2 regions of the Streptomyces sp. NPDC089915 genome follow, and region 1 is predicted to be linked to the other one. Evidence: riboswitches for the same ligand, from Rfam matches in the RefSeq annotation. Region 1 holds a riboswitch; the other holds the start of a gene.

Region 1 (4,588 bases):
CCCCGGAGGGGCAGGGCGTGCTGGTCCCGGCCGACGTCGTCGTCGACGCCGGCGGGCGCGGCTCGCGCTCGCGGCTGTGGCTGGAGGAGCTCGGCGCGGGCGCGGTCCCCCAGTCCGAGGTGGACTCCGGGCTGGTCTACGCGACGCGGATCTTCCGGGCGCCCGAGGGGGCGCACGCGCTGGGCTTCCCCATCGTCAACGTCCAGTCCGACCCGCGGGTTCCCGTCCCCGGCCGCACCGCGACGATCGTGCCCATCGAGAACGGCCTGTGGCAGGCCACCCTGTCCGGGACCCGGGGCGGGCAGCCGACCGGCGACCCCGACGCGTTCATCCCGTTCGCCCGGGACCTGCGCGATCCGATCGTCGGGCAGCTCCTGGAGGGGCGCACCCCCCTCACCGACGTCGCCGTCACCCAGAGCACCACCAACCGCCGCCTGCACTTCGAGAAGGCCGATCTGCCCGACGGGTTCTTCGCGGTCGGGGACTCCGTCGCGACCTTCAACCCGCTCTACGGCCAGGGCATGTCCGTCGCCGCCAAGGGGCTGCTCGCCGTCCGCGCCCTGCTGCGCGCCGGGGGACTGTCGCGGCCCGGTTTCGGCAACGCGGCGCAGCGCGCCCTCGCCCCGCAGGTGGCCGCCGCGTGGAGACTGGCGACCTCGCAGGACATCCTCTACCCCGGTGCCACCGGCATGCGGCCCAAGCGGGGGTCGGGGCTGCTGGACGCGTACGTCGGCCGGCTGATGGCCGGGGCCACCGTCGAGGAGCCCCTCACGGCCGCCTTCTTCGAGGTCATCACGATGACCAGCCCGCCCACCGCCTGGCTGCGCCCGGAGGTGCTGTGGCGGGTGCTGCGGTCCTCCGAGCGGGCCGCCCTGAAGGCCCCGCCGCTGACGGCCGCCGAGCGGACGGTCGCCGGACTCGACGGGGCGGCGGGCGGCGCCGTCCGCCCCGTCCGCCGGACCGGGGCCGACGGCCGCGCCCGGGGCGGCGGGCCGGCCGGCCTCTCCCTGTGAGGTACGGGCTGGTCCTGTACCTGGCCGGCTCGGTGATGGCGCTGGCCCTGCTGATCAAGGCTCCGGCCATGCGCCGGAGCTGGGACCAGCCGATCATCCGGGCGGTGTGCGCGCTGCTGGGGGTGGGCTGCCTGCTGACCTTCCTCGCGGCGCCGCCGTCGCTGGCGGCGGTCAACGGGCTCACCGGCGTCGTCAACTTCGCCGCCCCGCTCGTGTACGGGGTGCTGACCGCCTTCTCGGGGGCCTCGGTGGTGCTGATCCTGCACTGGTCGGGGGGTCCGGCGGCGAGTCTGCGGCGGGCGACCCGGCTGACGGTGGGGGCCTTCGCCGCGGTGACCGCGGCGATCGCGGTGCTGTTCGCGCTGGGGGACGCGCCGGTGGAGCGGCTGCGGGACCTGGACACGTACTACGCGAACACGCCGTGGATCCGCGAGATGATCGTCTGCTACCTGCTGGCGCACACGGTCGGCAGCACCGCGCTGAGCCTGCTGTCGCTGAAGTGGATGCTGCGCGTGGACCCCGCGCTGCGGCCGCTGCGCACGGGGCTGGCGCTGATCATGTCCGGCGGGGTGCTGGACCTCGGGTACCTCGTCGCGAAGTGGGCGGCGGTCGGTGCCCGCTGGGCGGGCCGCGACTGGGACGGCCTGTCCACGTACGTGGCCCCGCCGCTGGCGTCGGCGGCGGCGCTGCTGGTGGGGTGCGGGTTCGTGGTGCCGGTGGTCGGCGGGTCCCCGGTCTGGCGGGACCTGAGCCAGTACCGGCGGCTGCGGCCGCTGTGGAAGGCGCTGCGCGGGTTCGCGTCCCGCAGTGTGACGACGGTGCCGCTGACCTGGTGGTCGCCTCCGGGGATCCGGCTGGTGCACCGCGAGTCGGTGATCGCCGACGGGCTGCTGGCCCTGGCCGGCTGGTGCGATCCGCCCGTGCGCCGGGCGGCCCTCGCTGCGGCGCGGCGCCAGGGGCTGGACGCGGCGGAGGCGGCGCTGGTGGCGGACGCGGCGATGCTCGCCGCCGCCTGCCGGGAGCGGGCGGCCGCCGAACGGGCGGGAGGGGCCGGGGCCGGTCCGGCCGACCCGGCCGCCGCCGACGCGCTGGCCGGCCGCCCGCTGGCCGCCCTCGCCCGCGCGTTCCGCGCCTCCCCCGTCGTGGCGGCCGCCCGCCGGGGGAGCCTCGTACCGGCCCCGGGAAGCGGCGAGCGCCCCGGGCCGTAGGGCCGGGGCGCTCGCCGTGCGGGAAGGGGGTCGGCTCAGAGGTCCGCGAGGGACAGGCCGGCCTGGGCGGCCGCGGCGTGCACGGTCTGCTCCAGCAGGACCGCGATGGTCATCGGGCCGACGCCGCCGGGCACCGGGGTGATCAGGGAGGCGCGGGCGGCGGCCGACTCGAAGTGGACGTCGCCGACGTTGCCCTCGTTGTAGCCGGCGTCCAGGACGACCGCGCCCTCCTTGATGTCCTCGCCCCGGATGAACTCGGCCTTGCCGACGGCGGCGACCAGCACGTCCGCCTGGCGGACGATCGAGGAGAGGTCCTTGGTGCGGGAGTGGCAGTAGGTGACGGTGGCGTTCTGCTCCAGCAGCAGCATCCCGGCGGGCTTGCCCAGGATCGCGCTGCGGCCGACCACGACGGCGTGCTTGCCGGTGAGGTCCACCTCGTACTCGGCGAGCAGGCGCATGATGCCGCCGGGGGTGCAGGAGACGAAGCCCGGCAGGCCGAAGCCCATGGCGGCGAAGGAGTGCATGGTGACCCCGTCGACGTCCTTGCCGGGGGCGATGGCCTCGAAGGCGGCCCGCTCGTCGATGTGGTGCGGGACCGGGTGCTGGAGCAGGATGCCGCTGATCTCCGGGTCCTCGGAGAGGGCCGTGATCGTGGCGACGAGCTCCTCGGTGGTGGTCTCTGCGGGGAGCTCCACGTGGCGGGAGGTGATGCCCGCCTTGGCGCAGCGGTTCTGCTTCATGCGCACGTACGTGACGGAGGCGGGGTCCTCGCCGACCAGGACGGTGGCCAGGCAGGGCGCGGTGCCGGTGCGCTCGGTGATCTTCGCCGCGAGGGAGGCGGTCTCCTCGGAGATGCGGCGGGCCAGGGCGGTGCCGTCCATGAGCTGGGCGGTGGCGGTGGGGGCGGTCGTCACGGGGTCTCCTGAACGTCGCTGCGGATCGCGGATCGCGGATCACGGATCGCCCAGGCGCGCGGCAGACGGCGTACGGGGAGGTGCGTACGCCGGGCCGCTCCCCGGTGGTGATCCACCCGAACGCCAGTCACGGCCCGGCTCCCACTGTAGTCGACCGGTCCGGCCCGGTTATCCGGTGGATGACCGGAGCCCGGCCTGGGACGATCGAGACATGACGCGCACTTTCGACCATCTCGTCGCCGAGGCCGAATCCGTCTCGGTGGACGGCTGGGACTTCTCCTGGCTCGACGGCCGGGCCACCGAGCAGCGCCCCTCCTGGGGGTACCAGCGGCTGCTGGGCGAGCGTCTGGCCCGGGCCGGCTCGGCCCTGGACATCCAGACGGGCGGCGGCGAGGTCCTGGCGGGAGCGGGCCCGCTGCCGCGGCTGACGGCGGCGACGGAGTCCTGGCCGCCGAACGTCGAGAAGGCGACCCGGCTGCTGCACCCGCTGGGCGCCGTGGTGGTCGCCGACGCCGACGAGCCTCCGCTGCCCTTCGGCGACCGCGCCTTCGAGCTGGTGGCCAGCCGGCACCCCGTGACCATCTGGTGGGAGGAGATCGCCCGGGTGCTGACCCCGGGCGGCACGTACTTCTCGCAGCAGGTCGGACCGGCGAGCGTCTTCGAGCTCGTCGAGTACTTCCTGGGCCCGCAGCCGGAGGAGGTCCGCCGCTCCCGGCACCCCGACGACGCGGTGGCCGACGCCCGGAAGGCGGGCCTGGAGGTGGTCGACCTGCGCTCCGAGCGGCTGCGTACGGAGTTCCACGACATCGGAGCCGTGATCTACTTCTTGAGGAAGGTGATCTGGATGGTGCCCGGTTTCACGGTCGGGCAGTACCGGGACCGGCTGCGCGAGCTCCACGAACGGATCGAGCGCGACGGTCCGTTCGTCGCGCATACCGCCCGATTCCTCATCGAAGCCCGCAAACCGGGCTGACGCGGGGAGGGGCGTACGGGACGGATCCGGCACGGTTCCGGCACGGACGCGGCCCCGCCGGATCGGTTGCCCGGACACAGCGTGGCGCAGGTCACTCAATTCAGCGCGTAACGAATCGACTCGGGCAGGCGATGAACCGACAGGTGTCCTCGCGCGGCCCCGGAATACAGCCCCCCTGGGGACTGTTTCCCGAGTCCGCGCGATGATTCCCGCCCACCCCCTATCTGTTCGCAACGAGAGGCTCCTTGTGTCGCTCAGCCCGTCCCGTACGTTCCCTCCGGAGATCGCCGAATCGGAGGCCCTCGTCGCGCTCGTCGAGCGCGGCCGCGAGCAGGGTCACATCAACGGTGACGATGTGCGCCGGGCCTTCGAGGCCGGCCGCATCCCGGTGGACCAGTGGAAGCGGGTCCTGCGCAGCCTGAACCAGGTCCTGGACGAGGAGGGTGTCGCCCTCCACGTCAGCGCCGCCCCCGCCACGAA
Region 2 (4,588 bases), on a different contig from region 1:
ACCGCCAGGGGGTGCCCGGCCGGGCACCCCCGACCCCGTCAGCCGGCGAGGACCGCCCGCAGCTGCTCCAGACCCCAGTCCAGGTCCTCCTTGGAGATCACCAGCGGCGGCGCGATCCGGATCGTCGACCCGTGCGTGTCCTTCACCAGGACCCCGCGCCCCATCAGCCGCTCGGAGATCTCCCGGCCCGTGCCGCGCGCCGGGTCGATGTCGACGCCCGCCCACAGCCCGCGCCCGCGTACCGCCGTCACCGCGCCGGACCCGGCCAGCAGGTTCAGTTCCCGGTGCAGGTGGTCGCCGAGCTCGGTGGCCCGCTGCTGGTACTCGCCGGTGCGCAGCATCGCGATCACCTCCAGCGCGACGGCGCAGGCCAGGGGGTTCCCGCCGAAGGTGGAGCCGTGCTCCCCGGGCCGGAACACCCCGAGGACGTCGCGGTCGGCGACGACGGCGGAGACCGGCACCACACCGCCGCCGAGCGCCTTCCCCAGGACGTACACGTCCGGGACGACGCCCTCGTGCTCACACGCGAAGGTCTTCCCGGTGCGGCCCAGGCCCGACTGGATCTCGTCCGCCATGAACAGCACGTTCCGCTCGCGCGTCAGCTCCCGTACGCCCGCCAGGTACCCGGGCGGCGGGACCAGCACGCCCGCCTCGCCCTGGATCGGCTCCAGCAGGACGGCGACGGTGTTGGCGGTGACGGCCTGGGAGAGCGCGGTGAGGTCCCCGTACGGGACGATCTCGAAGCCCGGGGTGTAGGGGCCGAAGTGGTCGCGGGCGTCGTGGTCGGTGGAGAAGCTGACGATGGTCGTCGTCCGCCCGTGGAAGTTGCCGGCCGCGACCACGATCTTGGCCTGTCCGTCCGGGACGCCCTTGACCTCGTACCCCCACTTGCGGGCCGTCTTCACCGCCGTCTCCACGGCCTCCGCGCCCGTGTTCATGGGCAGCACCGCCTCCTTGCCGCAGAGCGCGGCGAGTTCGGTGCAGAACTCGGCGAAGCGGTCGTGGTGGAAGGCGCGGGAGGTGAGGGTGACCCGCTCCAGCTGGGCCTTGGCCGCGTCGATCAGACGCCGGTTGCCGTGGCCGAAGTTGAGCGCCGAGTACCCGGCGAGCATGTCGAGGTAGCGCCGCCCCTCCACGTCGGTCATCCACGCGCCCTCCGCCGAGGCCACGACGACCGGGAGGGGGTGGTAGTTGTGCGCGCTGTGCTCGTCGGCGGAGCGGATGGCATCAGCTGTTCTCGACACGGGGTCTCCGATCGTCCGTCTGCTGGTGACGCGGGTGACATGGGTGGCGTCCTTTGTATCGTCGCTCGGATCGTGGACGCGGAAACCTCCCGGGTGCCGCGCCCGCTAAGGTGTTCGGTACGCACGGCGACTGGCGTACGGAGAACCAACTCCGGGGGAGTCGTGCGCGCACTACCGCACACAGGGCCGCTCGCCTGGGCCTCGCGGGGACGAGACCTGACATCGACCCCGGAGGAGCCGCGATGACCGCGCACCGCCAGCCCGCCCTGTTCGCCACCGACCCCGACCTCGCCGCGCTCGTCTCCGCCGAGGAGACCCTCCAGGCCGAGACGCTGCGCCTGATCCCCAGCGAGAACTACGTCTCCGCCGCCGTCCTGGAGGCCTCCGGGACGGTCCTGCAGAACAAGTACAGCGAGGGCTACCCGGGCCGCCGCTACTACGAGGGCCAGCAGAACATCGACCGCGTCGAGGCCCTCGCGATCGAGCGGGCCAAGGGCCTGTTCGGGGTGGACCACGCGAACGTCCAGCCGTACTCCGGCTCCCCGGCCAACCTGGCCGTCTACCTGGCCTTCGCGAAGCCCGGCGACACCGTGATGGGCATGGCCCTGCCGATGGGCGGGCACCTGACGCACGGCTGGGGCGTCTCGGCGACGGGCTCCTGGTTCCGGGGCGTCCAGTACGGGGTGCGGGCCGAGGACGGCCTGATCGACTACGACGCGGTGCGCGAGCTCGCGCTGGCGGAGCGCCCGAAGATCCTCTTCTGCGGCGGCACGGCGCTGCCCCGCACGATCGACTTCGAGGCGTTCGCGTCGATCGCGCGGGAGGCCGGTTCGATCCTCGTCGCGGACGTGGCGCACATCGCGGGCCTGATCGCGGGCGGGGCCCACCCCTCGCCGGTCCCGTACGCGGACGTGGTCTCCACGACCACCCACAAGACCCTGCGCGGTCCGCGCGGCGCGATGCTGATGTGCAGGGAGGAGCACGCGAAGGCCATCGACAAGGCGGTCTTCCCCGGCCTCCAGGGCGGCCCCCACAACCAGACGACGGCGGGCATCGCCGTCGCCCTGCACGAGGCGGCCCAGCCGTCCTTCACGGCGTACGCGCACGCGGTCGTCGCCAACGCGAAGGCGCTGGCGGCGGCGCTGCTGGAGCGCGGCTTCGACCTCGTCTCGGGCGGCACGGACAACCACCTGATCCTGATGGACCTGACCTCGCGGGGGGTGGCGGGGAAGATCGCGGCGAAGGCGCTGGACCGCGCGGGCATCGTCGTCAACTACAACACGGTGCCGTTCGACCCGCGCAAGCCGTTCGACCCGTCGGGCATCCGGATCGGTACGCCGTCGCTGACCTCCCGCGGCCTGACCGCGGACCACATGCCGGCGGTCGCCGACTGGATCTCCCGCGCGGTGGACGCCGCCGCCAAGGGTGACGAGCAGGCCCTGGCCGCGATCCGCGCCGAGGTGGCCGACCTCCTGGCGGCGTTCCCGGCCCCGGGCCTCCCGGTCGCGTAGTTCCATCGCCGGCGGGGCTGTCCACAGCCCCGCCAGCGATCGAGGCGCGGGGGGCCGGGGGCGGGGCCCCCGGGGGGCCGGTACCTGAGAGAATGGCGGCATGGCTTCTGACCGTCCTCGCGCGCTCTCCGGCATCCAGCCCACCTCCGGCTCGTTCCACCTCGGGAACTACCTCGGAGCGATCCGCCAGTACGTCGCCCTGCAGGAGACGCACGACGCGTTCTACATGGTCGTCGACCTGCACGCGATCACCATGCCGCAGGATCCGAAGGACCTCCGCGCGAACACCCGCCTCTCCGCCGCGCAGCTCCTCGCCGCCGGCCTGGACCCCGAGCGCTGCACGCTCTTCATCCAGAGCCACGTCCCGGAGCACGCCCAGCTCGCCTGGGTGATGAACTGCATCACAGGCTTCGGCGAGGCCAGCCGGATGACCCAGTTCAAGGACAAGTCCGCCAAGGGCGGGGTCAACAGCGCCAGCGTCGGCCTGTTCACCTACCCGATCCTCCAGGTCGCCGACATCCTGCTCTACCAGGCGAACGCCGTCCCCGTCGGCGAGGACCAGCGCCAGCACGTGGAGCTGACCCGCGACCTCGCCGAGCGGTTCAACCACCGCTACGGCCAGACCTTCACCCTCCCCGCCGCGCACATCGTCAAGGAGGTCGCGAAGATCTACGACCTCCAGGACCCCTCGATCAAGATGTCGAAGTCCGCCTCCTCCCCGAAGGGCCTGATCAGCCTCCTCGACGAGCCGAAGGCCACCGAGAAGAAGATCAAGAGCGCGGTCACCGACACCGAGGCCGAGATCCGCTTCGACGTCGAGAACAAGCCCGGCGTCAGCAACCTGCTCACGATCTACTCCACCCTCACGGGCGAGTCGATCCCCGCCCTGGAGGCGGCGTACGAGGGCAAGGGGTACGGCGCGCTCAAGACCGACCTCGCCGGAGTGATGGTCGACTTCGTCACACCCTTCAAGCAGCGCACGCAGGAGTTCCTGGACGACCCGGAGACCCTGGACGCCGTGCTGGCCAAGGGCGCGGAGAAGGCCCGGGCGGTCGCCGCCGAGACCCTGGCGCAGGCCTACGAGCGCATCGGGTTCGTGCCCGCCAAGCACTGACCGACCGAGGCCCCTGGCGGCCGAGGGGGTGCTGCCGCCACACTGAGGCGGCAGCACCCGATGCGATCGCGTCGATCCGACCACATCGACGTGACTACACACCAAGACGCGCGGAGGAGATCACGTGGGGACCGTAACGCTCGGCGTTTCGATCGCGGTCCCGGAGCCGTACGGCAGCCAGCTCCAGCAGCTGCGCGCCGGCTTCGGGGACGCCGCCGCGCACGGCATCCCCACGCACGTCACCCTCGTCCCGCCCACCGAGGTGGAGGCCGGGCGGCTGGCGGAGATCCGGGCGCACCTCGCCGAGGTCGCGCGGTCCTTCCCCTCCTTCGCGATGCGGCTGGAGGGGACGGGAACCTTCCGGCCCCTCTCCCCGGTCGTCTTCGTCCGGCTCGCCGAGGGCGTCGAGGGCTGCACCAGCCTCCAGGGCCGCATCCGCGACCCCGAGGGCCCCATCAGCCGCGAGCTGGCCTTCCCGTACCACCCGCACGTCACGGTCGCCCACGGGATCTCCGAGGAGGCCATGGACCGGGCCTTCACCGAGCTCTCCGACTACGCCGCCGGCTGGCAGTGCGCGGGCTTCGCCCTCTACGAGCAGGGCTCGGACGGGGTCTGGCGCAAGCTGCGCGAGTACCCCTTCGGGACCGCCGCGACGGCCGTCCCCGCGCAGTCGGGACCGTCCGGGGCCGACACCGCCATACGGCGCGCCTGACGCGACG

The links. Region 1 has a riboswitch for ZMP and ZTP ahead of AB0O29_RS08770 (bifunctional 5,10-methylenetetrahydrofolate dehydrogenase/5,10-methenyltetrahydrofolate cyclohydrolase). Riboswitches for the same ligand answer to the same signal wherever they lie in the genome.
Region 2: linked by a shared signal. The riboswitch ahead of glyA (serine hydroxymethyltransferase) and the one ahead of AB0O29_RS08770 (bifunctional 5,10-methylenetetrahydrofolate dehydrogenase/5,10-methenyltetrahydrofolate cyclohydrolase) in region 1 are both predicted to bind ZMP and ZTP.

What each region holds. Positions count from the first base shown of each region.
Region 1 covers NZ_JBFBGN010000019.1:7,007-11,594, reverse strand. Annotated here, with positions in the region: gene AB0O29_RS08780 (pyridine nucleotide-disulfide oxidoreductase) at 1-1,013, shown strand, start outside; gene AB0O29_RS08775 (MAB_1171c family putative transporter) at 1,010-2,221, shown strand; gene AB0O29_RS08770 (bifunctional 5,10-methylenetetrahydrofolate dehydrogenase/5,10-methenyltetrahydrofolate cyclohydrolase) at 2,257-3,102, opposite strand; ZMP/ZTP riboswitch at 3,177-3,276, opposite strand; gene AB0O29_RS08765 (methyltransferase domain-containing protein) at 3,347-4,108, shown strand; gene AB0O29_RS08760 (RNA polymerase sigma factor) at 4,356-4,588, shown strand, end outside.
Region 2 covers NZ_JBFBGN010000087.1:2,425-7,012, forward strand. Annotated here, with positions in the region: gene AB0O29_RS23750 (glutathionylspermidine synthase family protein) at 1-1, shown strand, start outside; gene rocD (ornithine--oxo-acid transaminase) at 39-1,244, opposite strand; ZMP/ZTP riboswitch at 1,361-1,451, shown strand; gene glyA (serine hydroxymethyltransferase) at 1,487-2,755, shown strand; gene trpS (tryptophan--tRNA ligase) at 2,856-3,869, shown strand; gene AB0O29_RS23770 (2'-5' RNA ligase family protein) at 3,994-4,581, shown strand.